DNA from 2 places in the Alteromonas sp. G4i13 genome. Region 1 is predicted to be linked to the other one. Evidence: riboswitches for the same ligand, from Rfam matches in the RefSeq annotation. Region 1 holds a riboswitch; the other holds the start of a gene.
The links. Region 1 has a riboswitch for thiamine pyrophosphate ahead of thiC (phosphomethylpyrimidine synthase ThiC). Riboswitches for the same ligand answer to the same signal wherever they lie in the genome.

Region 1 (10,033 bases):
TATGGCGTTTGCGTTAGCCGCTGCGCATTGCTTTGGTAGTGTATGGTTGCGAACTTCGCTGACGTAAGCATTAGCAAGAGTAAGTGCGTCTTCAATGCAGTAGTCGTGCACAATGAATGCCGCTAATGCGCTGGCTAACATGCAGCCTGTGCCGCGAAGGTTGCCGTTAGCGTATTTCGGCTGGCTAAAACGAAGAGTGTGAGAGGCGCAAACAAAAATATCGCTCACGTTTTTTTGCCAGTGGGCGTGACCGCCCTTAACGTAAACGCTCTTTGCGCCTTTACCCCTTAGCCGATTGATTGCAGTTAGCAAGCTCGCTTCATCGACAACAGGCAAATGGGTGAGCCACGCAAGCTCATCGATATTTGGCGTAACGATATCTACCGTATTCAACAGTTCGTCAACTACGCTTTCGCTTAACTCACTCAGCACGCCACCTGACGAGGTAGACAGCACAGGGTCCCATACAACGAAGGGGCGAGGGTTAGATGTTTTTTGAATACGTGCACACAACAACAGCGCTTGCTCATCATTAGCAATAGCGCCAATTTTAATAGCGCGTGGTGGGGTATCTTCAAACAGCACCTGCCACTGTTGATTCAATGCCGACGCGCACATGCTTTCCTTACTAAGCATGATTGAGTTGGACTGCACGGTAAGCTGTGTAGTGAGCACACAAGCATGGATGTTCAGATCGGCCAATGTAATGGCGTCGCGGGTAACGCCCGCACCACCGCTACAGTCAACACCTCCCACACACCACACCACAGGAAGTGCAGTGGTGAGGTTGTTGGATGCAGGGCTTATGGACGCTTTCGCCATCATGGTAGCTCTACCTTGCTATCTGCAGTGTGATAAAGCTCTGCGCCAGACTGGTTGAATGCCTGGGCCATCTCTTTCATACCTTTTTCTTTCTCAAACTTTTGCTGCTCTGCTTGTTTAGCCACATCGCGCACTTCCTGAGAAATTTTCATACTGCAAAATTTAGGGCCGCACATAGAGCAGAAATGCGCAACTTTGCCAGACGCCTGCGGCAAGGTTTCATCGTGATAAGCGCGCGCGGTATGAGGGTCGAGAGCTAAATTGAACTGGTCTTCCCATCTGAATTCAAAGCGAGCTTTCGACATGGCGTTGTCGCGAATTTGTGCACCTGGGTGGCCTTTTGCCAAGTCGGCAGCGTGGGCTGCAATTTTGTAGGTGATCAGCCCCTGTTTAACGTCTTCTTTGTTAGGTAGGCCTAAATGCTCTTTAGGTGTTACATAGCACAGCATTGCGCAGCCATACCAACCAATCATGGCGGCACCTATACCTGAAGTGAAGTGATCATAGCCAGGAGCGATATCGGTGGTGAGGGGGCCAAGGGTATAAAACGGTGCTTCGTGGCAGTGCTTAAGCTGCTCTTCCATGTTCGCTTTAATCATATGCATTGGCACATGTCCCGGGCCTTCAATCATTACCTGAACATCGTACTCCCATGCAATTTTCGTCAGCTCTCCAAGGGTACGTAATTCAGAGAATTGCGCGTCGTCGTTAGCGTCAGCTACGCTACCAGGGCGCAGGCCATCACCTAGCGACAGCGCAACATCGTACTTAGCGCAAATTTCGCAAATATCGTGAAAGTGCTCATACAGAAAGCTTTGTTGGTGGTGGCTTAAGCACCACTTTGCCATTATCGAACCGCCGCGCGATACAATGCCGGTTACCCGCTTTGCGGTAAGGTGTACGTACTCAAGCAGCACGCCAGCGTGAATGGTGAAGTAGTCTACGCCTTGTTCGGCTTGCTCAATTAGGGTGTCTTTAAACATGTCCCACGTTAGATCTTCGGCTACACCGTTTACTTTTTCTAGCGCTTGATAAATGGGGACGGTGCCAAGAGGAACTGGACTGTTTCGCAGCAGCCACTCTCGGGTTTCGTGAATGTTTCTGCCGGTAGATAAATCCATGATGGTATCGGCGCCCCAGCGCGTTGACCACACCAGCTTTTCTACCTCTTCTTCAATAGACGAGGTTACTGCTGAATTACCAATGTTTGCGTTAATCTTTACTAGAAAGTTACGCCCTATAATCATTGGTTCTAACTCGGGGTGATTGATGTTGCATGGAATAATGGCGCGGCCTGCGGCCACTTCCTGGCGTACAAATTCAGGCGTGATGGTATCGGGTAAATTCGCACCAAAGTGTTCGCCTTTGTGCTGCTGCGTCAGTTCGGCATCTTTAATGGCTTGGCGCCCCATATTCTCGCGAATGGCAATGTATTCCATTTCAGGGGTAATGATGCCCTGCCTTGCGTAGTGAAGCTGGGTAACGTTTTTGCCTGCTTTTGCTTTTAGTGGTTTGCGGCTGCGAATAAAGCGGAAGTCTTCGGTAAATATGTCGTTTTCACGCTCTTTTGCAAAGCTTGACGAAACGCCCTCTAATTCAAGGGTATCGCTACGCTCTTCAATCCACTTTTGGCGAAGCGGAGCTAGGCCTTTGTGCACATCTATGTTTTCTTGTGGGTCGCCGTAGGGGCCTGAAGTGTCGTAAACAGGAATTGGCGGATTTGGTTCTAAAATAGGGTTGTCTTCTGTTCCACCCACTAAACTGTCGTGTTGGTGAATAAGGCGCATGGCCACACGAATATCGTCACGGCTGCCACACTCGTAGTGGCGTGTTGAATTTGGGTAAGCTTCGCCCGCAAGTTCATTAATGAATTGTTGTGCTTGTTGTGCTTGTTGGCGCTGTTCGCGTCTGTTCGACATAGCATTTTACCTTGTAAATTTAGGTTCTAAAAATGCTTGTCAGGAGTGAAGGAGAATACAAAGTGTAAGTGTAGAAGGGGATAATCCCGTTACTTTAGCGAGATTGTTGGTAAAGGTTCTGGTGATTGCAGCCCTTTACACCGTTGATGATGACTTGGCGATAAACTTAAACAGTTTACCTTGAGTGACGAGCAGCACCGTAATGGGTGTGTTTGTATCATCAACAGCAAAACAACTTCGCTTCACAACGCTAAATCACGATTTAACATTGTGCACATTGTATTTTCTTGTTCCCTTCGCAGGTATTAGCCTGATCAGGTTCTACGGATCCCACTTTCGCGGTCTCAGCTTACTGGATTAACAGTGAAGCACTCCGACAAGTTGTTTAAGTCAATTCGGGTTGTGGTTGAAACAACCCGAATTGAGAATTCCTTTTTACTATATCTTCAATTTTACGGGTAATACAAGTACTACCAGAAAGCTAAATGAATATTCATCTAGCTTGCTAGCTGCTGACCTTCCTTGTAAAGCTGAAGTGCAGTGGCTGTGTCGTGCTTGCGTTCGCTAATTGCAGACAGCAGCAATAAGTCTTCTTTGCGCGACTTCATTTTAGTGGCTTTAAGCAGGGCTTTTTCCGCCAACACATCATCGCCGGAATTGAATGCAACTTGGCCTAGCGTGGAGTATAGCGACACGTTTTCTTCGTCTTGCTTTATCCAGCTTTCAAGCAGTCGTAGTGATGGCGATGCATCAGGAATATTAAGCTGCGTGAACAGCGGAAACAGGGCGCTATTCGGGCCACGTTTTTGCCATTCAACTAGCAAATTCTGTGCGTCGGCATGCATACCTTGGTCAAGCAACTGTTGAATGTAGGCCGCGCGGTAAGCATCGTCGTGACGAAGCTTACGAGGTAGGGTTTCCCAATACGATTTAAGCTCGACAGCGCCTTGTTTGCTGGCAATTTCGGCAAACTTACCCTTGGCGATGCGCTGGCTCCATGTAGTGTAGTCTGCTTTGGGCAATGCTTTACGCCAGCCTGACAAATTCTCTTGAAGTACTTGCCATTTACCTAGCTTGGCAAGAATTTGCGCTTTTAACTGCACAACTTGCTTGTTTTCACGCTCTTGCTCGTCAAGCTCGTTAAGTTTCTCTAATGCCGCATCGTATTTTTCTTCAGCCATATCAATACGCGCGTGCATGACCGTTGCGGCTACTTTCGCTTTTGGAAAGTCAGTTGCCTGAACAAGGAAATAACGGGCTTTGGCTAAATCGTTATTGGCAAAAGCAATTTGCGCTGACGCCAAATAGTTAACGCCTTCGAAATCGCCGTTGGTGGTTTTGCTTAGCGCCTTTTGAGCCGTATCAAAATCACCTGCAGCCATTGCGTGTAAGCCGTCGTAAAACGCACGCTTACGTTTGCGCTCACCTAAGGTGCCGAACCATTTATGTGAACCTGTGATCAGGCTTAACGCCCACAATACCAGTCGAGATAGTACGTACCAGGCAATGACGGCACCTATCACTAAAATACAAAAGCTAATCACCGTCATTTCAACAGCGGTGTTACCCAGTGATATTAGTACGTAGCCCTTATCGCCTAACAACATTGGGCCAACAATTAGTGCAACAACGAATGCGGCTAATACCGCAAGGGCAATAGCTAACCATTTCATAGTGCACTTGCTCCTTGTCCGAACACCTGCTTAACGCGGCTATCCAATAAACGCTCTAGCGGTTTTTGTGACGCTAGCTCTGTAGGTATTGGGCGCGATACATCGGTAGCAATGAGGTTTTGTAGTGCATCTACAAAACCCGTTACCTGGCTTTTTTCGGTGTCGAACTTTTCAATAATTAACGTTTGAGCGTATTGAAGCGACTGGTTGTAAAGCCCTGCATCGCCCTGAAGCGCGGCGGTTTGCGCGTGCATAAGCTGCAGACGAAGCTGCTCTTTTGCTAGGAACTGGGCTTCTAGTGAAAGCACCGGTTCAACCGGGCCCTCAATAGTTTTTATAGTAAGAAAATCGTTCACCAGTGAACGCCACACCTTTGCAAGGTTCTCTTGCCAGTCGTCAGCAGACTCCGATAAGGTTGTGTCTTCTGCATTGGCGTCTTCTGGTTTTTCGAAGGTATCAAGTGGCAATTTGTCAATTTGAGCAATCATACCCGTAAGCGCGAGAGCGATGGAACTTTGTGATACAGGGTTGAGCTGTTGTAAGGTTTGAATATCTTCTGCAAGGTTTGCGCGAACCGGAAGTACCGATGGGTCGGCCAATGACTTTAAGCGTTTATCTGCGTTAACTAGCAGCAAAATTGCTGTGCGTACGTCGTTTTCTAACCAAAGCTTTCTGCCTGCCATGCGAACTAAGTAATCAGCTTCAGCAATGAGCCAGTCTGCCGGGCGGCGACCTTCCATATTATTTAGTTGTTCAAGAGTCGATTCAGCTTGCAGCGTCAGCTTTTCGTTTTGCGCTTTTAACTCGGCTACCGTGCTTTCTAACGTCTGGTTGGTGCGAGCTACTTTGTCGATAGAGGCAACAAGACCAGCGCGCTCACGCTCAATAGTGTTTAGCTGAGAGGTCGTCGTTTGAAGTGCAGATTCAGAGTCCTTGCTTGCCGACTGTTGCTGCATGTAATACCAGTAACCTGCGCCAGCCATACCAAGCACAATAAGGAAAAGGATGATTACAACAAACCACAGTAGACCATTTCCCGACGATTTCTTTTTAGCAGCACCCGATGGTGTTGATTCACTGTGCGTGGCAGAAGATTCGATAACGTCTTTTTTAGCTTCCACTTTCACGAGTTCCTCTTTTTGTGGGCTACTTTCATTGTTGTTGGCCATTCAATACTCCCAGTTATCCTTTACCCAGGCGATGAGTGCCTGATCGGTGGCTCGCTGACAAACCGCTACCTCTTTAATGCCTTGGCTAGTAAGGGTTTTGGCAATTCGGTCGCTCACTGTTAACCATTTAATAGATTTAAGTGCTTGGCCAAATTGCGCAATTAGTTGCAGTGCCATTGCTTCGCTTGTAGCGATAATGCCGCTAACTTCGCCCATTTTCCACCGTTTTGTGTAAATTGGGCTTGTAAGTTGCTCTCTCTTATAAACGCAAAAGCTATTCACTAAAATACCTTTTTCGTCTAATCCAGTGGCTATGGCGTCGCGCCCACCTTCACCCTTAATGATAACGACATGCTGACAGTTTGCCTCATTAAGTTGGTGCATTGCCAGTATACCTTCGGATGTATGGGCTTCGGGAATAGCAACCTGCGCCGATGAAAACGCCTGAAGTCCCGCTTGTAATTTTCGTGCAGTGGCATCGCCCACAGCTATGATCAATGGTAATTCGTTAGCCGTTTCGCGTAAGCCTTCAATAACGGTGTCTACAGCATATACGCTGGTAACAACAATTGCGTTTACTGCATTTGACGCTAAAAATTCTGCAGCAGCTTTTCTTTCAGACGAAATATCAATGATGTTAGACGTGGCAACGCCTACCGCGTCAATTCCGGCTTTTTCAAAGGCAGAAGCACTTGCTTTTAACTTTGGCAGTGGGCGTGTAAACAGCAACATACTATCGAATTTTCATCCTTTTATTTTACTGCGTAAACCTGCACGCATTCGACAAACTATAACTTAGTTATAAAGCGCCTTTAAGATTTCACCGGCACCTTGCTCAAGAAGGGATTCCGCTACTTCAACACCAATATCTGCGGCTTTTTCTCGCGACGCTGTAGCAGAAGCAAAGAGCAGTTCTGAACCATCTGGCTTACCAACCATGCCGGTTAGTGTCAGCACATCGCCATCAAGCGTGGCAAAGCTACCAATAGGTACTTGGCAGCCGCCTTCCAATCTCTCGTTCATGGCGCGTTCCGCAGTAACGCGTGTATTGGTGTCCGTATGGTTCAGCGCCTGTAGCAACTTAATTAGCTCTTCATCGTCGTTACGGCACTCAATACCTACGGCACCTTGTCCAACGGCGGGTAGTGAAATATCAGCGGGTAACGGCATGCGAATACGAGATTCCATTTCAAGGCGAATAAGGCCAGCAGAAGCTAAGATAATGGCGTCGTACTCATCTGCGTCTAGCTTGGCTAGACGAGTATTCACGTTTCCGCGCAGGTCCTTGATGATAAGGTCAGGGCGATACTTGCGAATTTGGCACTGTCTGCGAAGGCTAGACGTACCTACTACTGCGCCCTGGGGTAGGGCATCTAAACTGTCGTGGTTATTTGAAACAAAAGCGTCGAACGGGTTTTCTCGCTCACAAATAGCGTGAAGGCCAAAACCTTCAGGAAATTCAACCGGTACGTCTTTCATAGAGTGCACGGCAATATCGGCACGGCCTTCAAGCATGGCAATTTCAAGCTCTTTTATGAAAAGTCCTTTACCACCAATTTTCGCCAGAGGTGTATCTAAAATTTTGTCGCCCTGCGTGCTCATAGGCACAAGCTCAACGGTCATTGACGGATAATGCTCCAACAATTTTGCCTTCACATACTCTGCTTGCCAAAGCGCTAAAGCACTTTTTCTAGTAGCAATTCGAACGGTGCGGGTAGTGTTGAGGTGACTCATGGCTATTCCAAACTATATTAAAAGAAACTAAAACGATGTATCACAAAACGTCATACGATATACCCCGTAGTATACGCATTTTCTGTATTAATGTTTGAAATTAGGCGCAGTTTTCTCCTTGGTTATTATTAGACATTCAGTCTATGCTGAAAGGAATAATGGTCAATTAGTTTTAAATGCGGAGATAAGTCTTTTTATGGACAGTTCGTCGTTGCGTCAATTACTTAGAAGTGCTCAGCAAGATGAAGCGGAAGCAAAACGAAGGCGCTTAACGCTATATTTCATATCTTATGTTGGTGGCACCATTATGGCGTTTATGGCGTGGATCAACATGGGCACAAACAACCCATTGCTCGTTGGAACGCTGGCGGGGTCAGCTGCTTTTGTGTACGCCAATGTGGCGTTATCCCATATGTTCCCTCGCGTCGATGTCTTCTATTATTTAGCAGGCTTAGTGGTAGCATTTACCATAAACGGCTTGGTTTATACCGGCGGGCTCAATAACACTGGGCTTTATTTTATTTTTCCCCTGCTTTTTATTCAGATAGTTGTTGTGCGTTTCAAGCCCGCCATGGTTTACGTAGCAGTAACCATGGGTATCGCTATTTTTATGCTCTACAATCAAGAAAAAATAGTGGCTGAGTACCCAGCAGAGCATGTTTCCCGCTTCTTAATCGCTACGTTCTGTTTTATTTGCGTCGCCTTTATAGGTGAAAATTTCTGGCATCAAAGCAGAAAAGAAATGCTGCGTGAAAATTTAGAGCGCATGCGTCAGGCTAATACCGATCCGCTTACAAAACTTCCTAACCGGCGATTCCTTGAGGCTGTTTTTTTTGAACGCGCAATGCAAGATCCCGGTGCTCATTTCCCTTTAAGTGCGGTGGTGGTAGATATTGACCATTTCAAAACAATCAACGATACCTATGGCCACGATATTGGTGACGAAGTGCTTATACATATCACTCGCCTAATGAAAGAAGCAGTAAGAACTACTGACGTGGTGGCAAGAACCGGTGGTGAAGAGTTTTTGGTCTTATTCCCTCATGCGACGTTGAGCCAAGCGGTAAAATTAGCAGAAAAAATGAGGAAGGTGGTTGAAGCTAACCCGTTTGTAGAAGGTGATGTTAATCACTCGATAACCGCAAGCTTTGGTGTAGCCACAGCGCTTACTGATACAAACTTGCACGCTTGTTTGAAGCAGGCCGATGACAACCTTTACAAAGCTAAAAATGCGGGGCGCAACAGAGTCGTCGAATAGTTTTGGAATAAACGTGAAATAAAGAAGAGACGGAAGGCGCGACTTTTTAATCGACAGACGTGTACCCACTCACGCTAAGAAGAAAGCTGGCTTTTGTTGCTGCACCAGCTTTTTCTTTTGTTTAAATACCAGAGGCTGTTGATCTTTATTATATGAACGTAATTTGCAGCAAGGGCCAACAGGCTCTTAAGGCATTACCCTAGAACTTTTTGAAGCCACGCACTTATGTCGTTAAGCTCTTGCATACAAACATTGTGCTGCATGGTGTAAGTCTGCCACGTGGCATTAAAGCCACTTTCGCTCAGCGTTTTGAACGCAGCATTGCCCATAAATACCGGCACCACTTCGTCTTGCTCACCATGTGCCATCATAATTGGCGTTTCGCGGTTTGTGTCTTTTGCTTCGCTTCCAAGAAGTGATGGCTCGCACATATAAGTAGATAGAGCGATAACACCTGCAAATTTATTGGCATATCTAGGTGCTAAGTGCAGAGCAATAACACCGCCTTGAGAAAATCCTGCAAGTACAATACGTTCGCTAGGAATGCCACTTTCAATTTGTGCTTCGATAAGCGCTTCTACCTGAGCAGCCGACTCTTTTACACCCTCTAAGTCCGCACGGCTTTCAAAATCTAACGATTTGATATCGTACCAAGCGCGCATTCTCATGCCGCCATTGATAGTCACAGGGCGTTCTGGAGCGTGAGGAAAGAGAAATTTAACCGCCATTGATTCGGGCAGTTTTAGCTCGGGCACAATAGGCGCAAAACCATGGCCTGAATCGCCAAGACCGTGAAGCCAGATAACGCAGGCATCAGGCGTAGTGGATGGGTTTATCTCTACGCACGGCAGAAGTTGCTGAGTCATGCTTTATTTCCTAGTTTTGGGGTCAGAGTACATTTAGGGCCAGAAAAAGTACTCTGACCCCATTAATTTTTGCTGTGGTAACCCATCGGCATAAGCTTGATGAGAGTGAACCAAGTTTTCACTATGCAATGAAAGGTACGGCACAACCGCTTAATATGCTATCATTGCCACTTGAAATCACCACATTTTGAAAGAATTTTAATACCCTATGGCTTCACTACTCGGCAACTTATTCATTCTTGCAGCTCCTTCTGGAGCAGGAAAATCAAGCCTTATAAAGGCGCTAATGGAAAAGTATGAAAGCAATACAGCTACGCCAATGCAGGTGTCTGTATCTCATACAACACGTCAACCTCGTCCGGGTGAAGTCGACGGTGTGCACTACCATTTTGTGAGTCGAGAGCAGTTTGAAGCGCTGATTGAACAGGGTGTGTTTTTTGAATACGCAGAAGTATTTGGCAATTATTACGGCACATCCCGCGTGACGATTGAACAAACTTTGCACCGTGGTATTGACGTATTTTTAGATATCGATTGGCAGGGCGCGCGCCAAGTCAAAAAGCTTATGCCAGACACATGCGGTATTTTCATT
Region 2 (10,033 bases), on a different contig from region 1:
CCTAAATGCCCTTTAGGACGACGCTTTCCAGACGCAATCCCCAATGCGGTATCGTTCAGGTAGTCGCTACCTTCAGCGTTTATGATTGCAGCACCTATCACGTTGTCGTTGAATTTAAGTATGGCAACAAGTACATCAGGGCTATCCATCAAGCGCATAAAATCATCGGGCGTAGTTTGATAATGGGCTAATGAAAGTAGCGACATTATTTGCTGAAGCGCCTCTTCGGAAATGCTTTTAAACGAACTTATGGAAAAATCGTAATCTATCGGTGGGTTAATACTGTTTTTGAAATTAATCTCGCCAATATTGCGCGCCGCATCTCTGTCCTCAAATAAACAAGTCGTATTGAAAAAGGCTTCAATGGGATCATGTTCGAACCATCGTAACGGCGTTGATAGTCTTAAATGGATAGCTGATGGCGGTAAACTAGGGATGAGTTTGTGAATAAAACCACTGCCTGAACCTTCATAACCCAAAAGCGTAGTACTAAGCACCCACTGCTTGTGGTTGGCTATGATCCGGTATACATCCGGGAGGGGGATTGAAGCCGCTTCATCAACAATTACAACGTCGTACTTTTCATCTTCTGTGGTATATAACAAGGCACTGTCAGGGGGCACCCATTTTACACTGCCAAACGTCGCTGCCTCATTCTTATCACCAAGGATTAGTTGGGTTTGAATGTTAGCGGTGGATGGTTGTTGTGTTCTGACACCTGCTATTTCGTACTGGTGAATACGTGAAAGCACGTTCTTCACATTATCAAAGCGTTCACTGGTTAATAGTACATTTTTACCCTGTCTGATTAGGCTTTCAATGAATATACCTAATAATGATGACTTGCCTCTGCCTCTTGGGGCGGTAATCAGCGCGTTTAGTTTATTAAGTGAGTGTGCTTGATATAAACGACTGTATGCCTGCTCTTGCTCTTCTGATTTAAATAGTGAGCCTCTATAGACGTTTGACGTTACGCCTTGGCTAATGCGGTACATAGCCGTATCTGGAAGTGTGGTTTTTTCTTCAGTGTGAAGTGCCACGTAGTCGTTGTTACGCAGGTGCTTTATAAAGCGTTCGAGGTATCGACTTTGTGTAAGCGTAAACCCCTCCGACAGGAACGAGACCGAAATATTGTTGACCCATTCACTCAATGCAGGGCAAATAAGTATTAAACAACCACTGCGTTTAACGATCCCCGCCACTGCCATCACGTCGCCAGGTTTGAATGAATCGCGACAGTCTAATGTGGCAATGTCACATTCGCTCCCCAGTACTTGTTTGCGGTTCTTTCCCTTAAGTGTATCGCCAGCAAAATTCACAACGCTTATAGATGAAACTTCATCTACAAAGGCTTGAACGCTACGTATGGCAGCTTCACAAAAATCATCATTGCCAGATATTACAAGCATTCTCCGGTGAAGCGGGCAAGTCACGTTTGATAAGTGTGAAGCGTGAGAGCTTTTTTTGCAGCCATTTTCGCCGCTATTTTCAAAGTAGGGGGCTAATAGCCATTCGCGTAATTGAGTTAGCGCCATGAATCAGTTTTTTCGGTATAATCTAACGCTATAGTAGCGATTTATTATGAGGAATTCGAATGCGCTTTCTTTCTCGGCGTCTAGTTATGCCAAACGACCTTAATTACGCCAATTCTTTGTTCGGTGGCCGCGCGTTAGAATGGATAGACGAAGAAGCTGCAATTTGGGCTATTTGTCAGCTAGAAACTAATTGCTTGGTAACTAAGCATATTGGTGAAATTAGTTTCGAATCACCGGCTATGCAGGGTGATATCGTAGAGTTTGGTCTAGAAACTAAAGCTGTAGGCCGTACGTCTATTACCGTAAGCTGCTTGGTACGCAACAAAGCAACCAAGAAAACCATCTGTTTTGCAGACGATATCGTTTTCGTAAAGGTTGACCCTGATACGCGTCAACCAACCGCACACGGCAAAACGTTGGAAGGTTTAAAAGCACAAACTGACGATGAAGTACGTCGCCTAAATATGAATATTGACGCTGAATAGCCCTAAGCTTTCAACGCCTTATATCATATATAAAACCTTACGTTAGCTTAACGTCTTATCTGCTTGACGGCGTGTATCGAACTGGTAGACTCCGTCGCAGAAGTTGAGTTTGCTAGTTTTAGCCGCGCAACACTATACCAAGGGGTGTCCGTTTTCGGTCTGAGATCCACATTCGTGGGAACCCTTAAACCTGATCCGGATAATACCGGCGTAGGGATGGTTCACAATATAGCCTTATCACCTGCCGTTAGACCCGGATCTTTTTTCTTAAATAAGAATAAGAGATCCCATGTATAAAACACTTTTCACACTTTCACTGCTTGCTAGTTCCGTTGCGGCCTATGCGCAACAAACCAATGTAAGTAACACTTCAGATAGCACGCCATCAGATATTGAGCGCGTCATCGTATCTGGTGATTTTCGTCAAACTACACTCGACCAGTTAAGTGCTAGCGCGACCATTTTAGATCAAGAGCGTCTTCGCAGTAGACAGCCGAGCCATATCGACAGTGTGCTAAACAGTATTCCAAACGTAAACTTTGCAGCTGGTGCGTCTCGCGGCCGCTTCGTGCAAATTCGCGGTATTGGAGAGCGTAGTCAGTTCGCCGAGCCTATCAATCCTTCTGTAAGCTTTATCGTCGATGAATTTGATTTTTCAGGCCTTGCTGCGGCAGGTCTTATTTTTGATACTAAACAACTAGAGGTATATCGCGGACCTCAGGCTACCTTATACGGCACAGGTGCATTGGCCGGAGCGGTTAAACTCTCCAGTAATGACGTGGGTAGCGACGCCCCAGACTACGTTGAAGCCCGCATTGGGAACAAAGAGAGTTACCGTATTGAAGGCGCCACTGGTGATGATATCAACACGGATTGGGGCTATCGTGTTGCGCTGGTTCATAATCGCAGTGATGGCTTTGTAGAAAATACGTTCTTGAATAGAAGCGATACCGCGAATATCGATGAAACCGCACTGCGCTTTGCCGTTGAAGGCAGCGTAGATGAGCGAACCACACTTGCACTTACTTATCGCTGGTACGATATCGATAACGGTTACGATGCATTCTCGCTAGACAATGACAACAAAACGCTGTCTGATGAACCAGGATTTGACGAACACCAAACCCACGCTGTTAGCGCGCGCTCTACAACCAATACAGCAGCGGGCGACTTTATTCTAATTGCCACCCATGCTTCTCACAATATTGCTTATGGCTACGATGAAGACTGGACATTCACAGGGTTTCACCCGTGGGGTTACACGTCTTTTGACGCCTATTATCGCGATGTAGAAACACAGACCGGCGAGATGCGTTTCGTGTCGTCTGACAGTGCCGCACTTTTTGATGGTATGACTGACTGGACAATAGGCGTGTTTTATAAAAGCACGGAAGAAAAGCTGCTACGTCAATACACTTATTTGGATAGTGACTTTGCCAGTGAATACACGCCTACGACGACCGCTATCTATGCTCAGACTGAAAGTCGTTTGAACGAAAATTTAGTACTGGTAGCAGGGTTAAGAGTAGAAAACTACGATTTTGATTACGCTGATAACAACCAACTTACTCGCGCGTTCGACACCACCATGGTAGGCGGGAAAGTCGCGCTTCAGTATACGCAGGGCAATCACTTCTATTACGGCAGTATTTCACGCGGATATAAAGGTGCAGGCTTTAACCCCGACAGCCGCGTGAATGACAATCAGCGATTCTTCGACGAAGAATATAACTGGAACTACGAAATAGGTGTAAAGGGCCCATTACTTACGCCTGACCTAATTGCTCGTGCTGCAATTTTCTATATGGATAGAAAAGATACTCAGGTGAGCGATTTTGACGTTATCACTCGTGATGACGGTACGGCAGGGTTCGTAGACATTATTGATAATGCTGATTTAGGAACAAACAAAGGAGCCGAGCTGGAGCTTAGCTGGATTGCTAGTGATGCATGGCAGCTAGATGCAAGTGTTGGATATCTAAGCGCTACCTTTGAAGGGTATACGCTTGCAGACGGTACTGAAGTGTCTGAGCAAAGGCAGGCTCAATCACCTAAGTGGACCGCAAACCTGTATAGTGAGTACGCACTTACAGATAACATGCTCTGGCGTGTAGATGTAGATTACAAAAGCGAATACCGTTTTTCTGACGGCCATGATGTAACCTCGCCAAGTACTACGCTGGTTAATTCGGAGATTGTGGTGTTACACGGTGATTGGCAGACATCACTGTGGGTACAAAATGCCTTTGATCGTGAGTACTACACCCGTGGATTCGGTGGTTTCAGCAACGACCCTCGCGATGAGTATGCCTTCGATGAGCCATATTACCAAATAGGTAACGGTCGTCAGTTTGGCGTTACTGTTAAGTACGCGTTTTAAAATAAAAGGAAACAGACATGCAAGTTATGGTTGAACTGTCGTTGTACCCATTGGTTAACGAATACATTCCACCTATTCAAGATTTCATTGATAGGTTAAATAGCTATAGTGATATTGCAGTTTCAACAAGCTCAACCAGCACGCAGGTTACAGGTGACTATGGCGTGGTTATGAAAGTACTTGGCGAAGAAATGCAAAGGACCCATGAAGAAGTGGGGCAGGCTATTTTCGTTGCTAAGTTTTTAAACTTTGATGCCATGCAATCTAGAAAATCATCTTAATGGCTAACTTTTTTTCTGAGTTTACCTCACAAATTGCCGCTACTTCGCTTTTAGAGTGGGTAGCGGTTGTCCTCGCTATTGCCTATGTGCTGTTAGCCGCAAAACAGAACAGCTGGTGTTGGCTGTGCGCTTTTGTGAGTACCGCAATTTACACCTGGCTATTTTGGCAGGTGACTTTGCCATTTCAGTCTGCGCTTAACTTCTTTTATATGATAATGGCGGGATACGGTTATTATCAGTGGTCGAAAGGGGCGGAAGATGGCGATGTTAAGCCAGTGCTTCATTGGCCGTTCTGGGCTCATTTGCTCATTGTGCCGAGTATGTTATTGCTCGCTTGGGTTCTGTCTGAGGTGGCAGGCTCACAGTTCAATAGTGAGTACCTACTATTAGATGCGAGCATTAATTTATTGAGTGTAGTCACAACATTTATGGTGGCGCATAAAATCCTGCAAAACTGGGTTTATTGGTTTTTCATCAATTTAGCGTCCGCATACTTATACCTGCAAGTGGGTTATGCATTATCTGCTTGCCTGTTCTTAGGCTACGTTGGTTTTGCGGTATTTGGGTATTACCAGTGGCTAGTACAATATAAAAAACAAGGTGAACAGGTTGGATATCATCGCCACGCTGCAAAAGGCGCTTAATCTTAGTGACAGTGCGAAAATTTTGTCACACCCTGCTGGAGCGGTAAATCACGTTTACCGCGTTCAAGAGCTCGCAGATAGTCAGTTACCCTTGATTGCAAATAACCTTCAAAGTAGTGGGCAACCAAAATCGGATCATAACCCTGTCGACTTAGCGGTGAAATGGATGGGCGATGATGACTTTAGTGGGGTTAATCGTGCGCACCAATTTGCTTTGCAGCAACAGCTTTATAGGTTGGGAGTAGCGCCGCAACCTATATGGTTAAGCGATGATGAAACCATCTGGGTTGAGCAGTGGCTAGAGCACAGTGAAAGTGCGACGCTTTCAATGCTTGAGCTGGCCAACACCCTCGCTCGTATTCATTCTTTGCCCATTACCGCTAGGCCATTAGATTTAGCATCAAGATGGCAGCATTATATTAATGTTGCACAGCTCGATATGAGCGGTGAGCTTTATCTAAAAGCCCAATCATTGCGGAAACAAGTAATAAAAAGTGAACAAGACGATGACGACTATGTGTTATGTCATAATGACTTGCTAACTAATCACTTATTACTGAGCGCAGATAACTCACTCAAGATTATTGATTGGGAATATGCCGCCATGGGAAACCGCTACTTCGATTTAGCAAGTTGCTGCCTTATCAATAAACTTGAAATCAATGAAAGTAGAGAGCTCGTTAAGCATTACGCCAAGCTAATGAATATCGATGAGCACGACGCGATAGCGAAATTTGATCTGCACACCGAGATTGTCGCTATCACTAATGACCTGTGGTTTGCTGCGCTTAACGCCAATAAGGTCTAATTGGCATAAACTGCTCCGCATTTAAAAGTGACGCTGCATAGAAGTCGGTTTAAAAGCGAGCAATAAGACAAAACACAGGTGATGGATAAAGCCTATTTGGTGTTATTCGATTGAAAAAACAGCGCATTGCGTGTTAATTAAGCATGCAGTGCATGGTAGTGATAAAAAGGCTTTACCTTTTTAATGTCATCCGTATAATGCACAGCGCGCTAGGGGTGTAGTTCGAATTGGTAGAACAGCGGTCTCCAAAACCGATGGTTGGGGGTTCGAGTCCCTCCACCCCTGCCACTTTCTCTTCTTATGAACGTTTACGTTCAAATCCTAAATCGTTTCTTTGTTAAATTCTTCTTCAATTATTCTTAAATTTTATTGGTTTCTGTTGCTAGTGCTTAATTTGCTGCAGCTGCTTTATTTCCTCTTATACCAAGGGTCAGGCATTATAAATTCGCGAATAACCCTTATGAATTAACGCTTATGAATTAGCGCTTGAGCATTAAACAGCAGGTGCAACCCGAGCAAAAGAACGCGATAGTTATTCAACCAAGCCTGCAACTTTAGTAAACTAAACAAATACAATGAACTATTCACGTTAGGTGTTTTTACGCAATGTCTCTTACTTCATATCAGCAGGCGGTTTTACAGGAAATGGGGATCCCTGTTTGGATCACCAAAGACGCCTACACTGAGCTAAAGCAGGAAGACCAAGCGAAACAAAACAACGCCAATGCAGCACAACGCAACGTCGGCAGTACAACTAGTTCATCGACACAGTTACCCTACAGCCAAAACGCTCAAACCAATAAGCCGCCTTCAACGCCAATATCTCAAGAAGAAAAGCAATCACGGCTTGCTCAGTTGCGGGCAAATGTTGGCAGTAGCGCGAAAGATAAGGCTAAGCCTAAAGACGGCGGGGCAGCAAAACTTTCCACACCTGGCGCATCGCACAATGACGGGAAAGTAGGGCAAACCGAAACAGGTGCTTCACAGTCACACAACACTTCGCCGTCTTACGACAATGCGGTTGCCTCGCAAGAGTCTTTAACAAAGTCTATTGGCGCAAAAGGGCCGGTATCGCCTGAAGGTATCCCGTTAAGTGCCGAACAGAAAGCAAAATCACAGCAATGGCTGAAGGACTTACAGCTAGCCTGTGTTCAGTTGGGTATACCGTCACAGTGGGCTAGCACCATAATGATTGGCCGTACGCTATCGGTAACCGAAACGGCCATTATATTGCCAGCCACACCGCTTAAACTCACAGCTGTGCAAAAACGGGAGCTGTGGGCGCAGCTTATCAGCGCAGCACGCGAATTAAACCATTCAGCTAACGGCCAGTAGTCGCGTCGATGAAGTTAACAATCGTACCGCCACAAGGCTTTAACGAGCACATTGAACTTGCGCATGCTATCCATCAAGAGGCACAAGTGTCGCCTTGGAAACTAAGTACCTTCGCAGACTGTTTCACGAAACCCTATTACGGGGTGTTTGCCTTTGAAAATGACAAGATTGTTGGCTATGCCATCATGCTTGAGGTCGTTGATGAAGCTACGCTGATGGATATTGCGGTAGACAGTGGCGCAAGAGGCAAGGGTGTAGGTCGCGCTTTAGTTGATTTTGTCATTGAGACATCGGTAAAAAATGCAATGCGTGAAATGTGGCTAGAAGTGCGTGAAAGTAACCATACTGCTATTGCGCTTTATGAGAGCTCGGGGTTTCAGCATATAGAAACCCGCAAAAATTATTACACCGTAAAAAATAATGATGACGGGCATGACAAGAGTAATGGAAACAGCGCACAAAAAGAAAACGCTAAAATCATGAAGTGGACAAATCCCACCTTAGCCTAGTGTTTGTAATCCTAGGCATATACGTTTCGCGTATATCAAAGCATTATCTGAACTCAGCATACGCTTCCAGACCATAGCCGTGCGTGTTTAAATTAGAACACGTTCTCTTCACCTAAGGTAGAAATAGCATGGCTAAAGTGCTCAACAAGGCTTTAATCTCATCAAAACGATTTGCTATAAATGTGGTTACCTACAAAGAGGGTCATAGCGTGTTAGAACATAATGACCCTATGGGCAGCGGGCGTTACTTTAAATTTAATGTAGTACTAAAAAAGCCGAAGCGCGGCGGTCAATTTTGGGCAGAGAAAGTCATCTTTAATCTCTTTAACCGCATTTACTTTTTTCGGCCAGATAAGTACATGCACAGCGTAAGCAAAATAGAAAAAGGGGAGCGGAAGCTGCTGTCTGTTGCATTGTACCTGTAGGTCATAGTGTTTATCAGTGATTAACCACCCGTATAGCAAAGTTTCCACAAGGTTTTAAAAAGTTGACCATTTGGTCGATAAATTGGCGTCTTTGCACGGTCAGGAAGGTTTTAATCCCTTGCTAATTCACTTATATTTGCGCCCTCAAAATTCTCCGCCTACATTCAGCTTACCAGGCGGTAGAAACTTCTCTTAACGCAGTTCGTGTAATTGGATTTTTTAAAACGCATGTCTTCATCATCGGTGGCGGAAAAAGAGCAATCAAAAGGCATTAAAATGCTTTTGGTTGCGGTGTTGTGTTTAGGACTTAACTGGCCAGGCATGAAATTAGGGCTTGAGATTGTAGGGCCTGTATGGATGGTGTGCTTGCGCTTCTTGTTAAGCCTTCCGGTACTCGCGCTGTTTGTACTTATCACCAAAAAACGTTTACCGGTGCTCAATCGTAAAGATCGCTCGGTGGTGTTTGTCGTTGCCTTTTTCCAGTTTATCCTATCAATGGGGCTTATTACTGTCTCACTGCAGTTTATTCCTGCCGGCACGGCCAGTATTCTTATTTACACTACACCGCTTTGGATGCTGCTTATCGACACTCTATGGTATCGGCAACGTCCGCCTTCTAAGCGATTAATTCTAACCGGTATATCTACCATTGGCTGTGCAATGATTTTATTTGCTTCGGGACAACCGGGCGCATGGCTACCGCTCTTTGGTATGTTGCTGGCATCTGCATTGTGGGCGGTCGCTATTCGAAGAGTGTCTTTTCATAAGTGGAAGGGAAGCGTCATTGAAGCTGTCTTCTGGCAGTTTACCATCGCAGGTTTCGCCATGCTTGCTATTGCACTGATAGTTGAACCAACACCTAATTTTGGGGCTTACGATATAAGCGATTGGTTACTATTGGCGTACATTGGGCCAGTGGCAACGGGTCTCGGTTTTGGCCTCATGGTAGCGGCGGGGCCTAAATTACCCCCAGATAAAATTGTTCTTATTAGTACACTCACGCCGATAGTGGGTTATGTAAGCTCTGTGATATTGCTTAAAGAAACGCTGCTGCCTATGGTTATGGCCGGTGCAATATTGATGATAGCCGCGCTAATAGTAAATGGCCTTCCTCAAAGCACACTTAAAAAGATATTAGGTAAAGGCCACGCGAAATAAAGGTAAGTTAAAGAGTTAGTCGAGGCTGTATAAAATCTAAAAACGCAGAGATACGAGACGATACTGCACTATTTTTATAGTATACCGCTTGTACCGACTCTCTGCGGTTTGGACTGACGATATCGTCGCGAAATAGCGCTACCAGCGAGCCTGCACTGATATCTTTGTGTACCATAAAGTGAGAAAGTAACGCGATACCTTGACCCGCCAAGCACAGCTGGCGAATAGTTTCGCCGCTTGACGCACGAAGACTGTACTGCAAGTTAATATCTTGCTTGAGCGGCCATTTATTTAGACTTGGTGAGTCGCTAAAGCCAATCAGTTTGTGTTTGTTTAGCTTGCTAATTCCATCCTCACCTTCAGATATGGGATATTTTTCAAGATACTGTGGGCTTGCCACAATATGCAGCTTACTTTTTCCTAAACGTCTAGCGTGCAAGTTAGAGTCGCTTAAATCACCAATACGTATTGCG

Region 2: it holds a riboswitch for thiamine pyrophosphate, as region 1 does, so the genes downstream of both, ACFI6J_RS16980 (TonB-dependent receptor) here and thiC (phosphomethylpyrimidine synthase ThiC) in region 1, are expected to answer to the same signal.

Annotation. Positions count from the first base shown of each region.
Region 1 is NZ_JBHNYX010000008.1:131,134-141,166, reverse strand. It holds gene thiE (thiamine phosphate synthase) at 1-825, opposite strand, end outside; gene thiC (phosphomethylpyrimidine synthase ThiC) at 822-2,741, opposite strand; TPP riboswitch at 3,016-3,127, opposite strand; gene ACFI6J_RS05905 (heme biosynthesis HemY N-terminal domain-containing protein) at 3,239-4,414, opposite strand; gene ACFI6J_RS05900 (uroporphyrinogen-III C-methyltransferase) at 4,411-5,583, opposite strand; gene ACFI6J_RS05895 (uroporphyrinogen-III synthase) at 5,584-6,315, opposite strand; gene hemC (hydroxymethylbilane synthase) at 6,379-7,317, opposite strand; gene ACFI6J_RS05885 (GGDEF domain-containing protein) at 7,514-8,575, shown strand; gene ACFI6J_RS05880 (alpha/beta hydrolase) at 8,770-9,441, opposite strand; gene gmk (guanylate kinase) at 9,650-10,033, shown strand, end outside.
Region 2 is NZ_JBHNYX010000040.1:32,372-42,404, reverse strand. It holds gene ACFI6J_RS16990 (tRNA(Met) cytidine acetyltransferase TmcA domain-containing protein) at 1-1,535, opposite strand, end outside; gene ACFI6J_RS16985 (acyl-CoA thioesterase) at 1,595-2,020, shown strand; TPP riboswitch at 2,151-2,254, shown strand; gene ACFI6J_RS16980 (TonB-dependent receptor) at 2,310-4,400, shown strand; gene ACFI6J_RS16975 (hypothetical protein) at 4,418-4,681, shown strand; gene pnuC (nicotinamide riboside transporter PnuC) at 4,681-5,325, shown strand; gene ACFI6J_RS16965 (phosphotransferase) at 5,291-6,133, shown strand; tRNA gene ACFI6J_RS16960 (tRNA-Trp) at 6,345-6,421, shown strand; gene ACFI6J_RS16955 (alanine acetyltransferase) at 6,740-7,468, shown strand; gene rimI (ribosomal protein S18-alanine N-acetyltransferase) at 7,477-7,977, shown strand; gene ACFI6J_RS16945 (hypothetical protein) at 8,106-8,402, shown strand; gene ACFI6J_RS16940 (DMT family transporter) at 8,631-9,560, shown strand; gene ACFI6J_RS16935 (LysR family transcriptional regulator) at 9,568-10,033, opposite strand, start outside.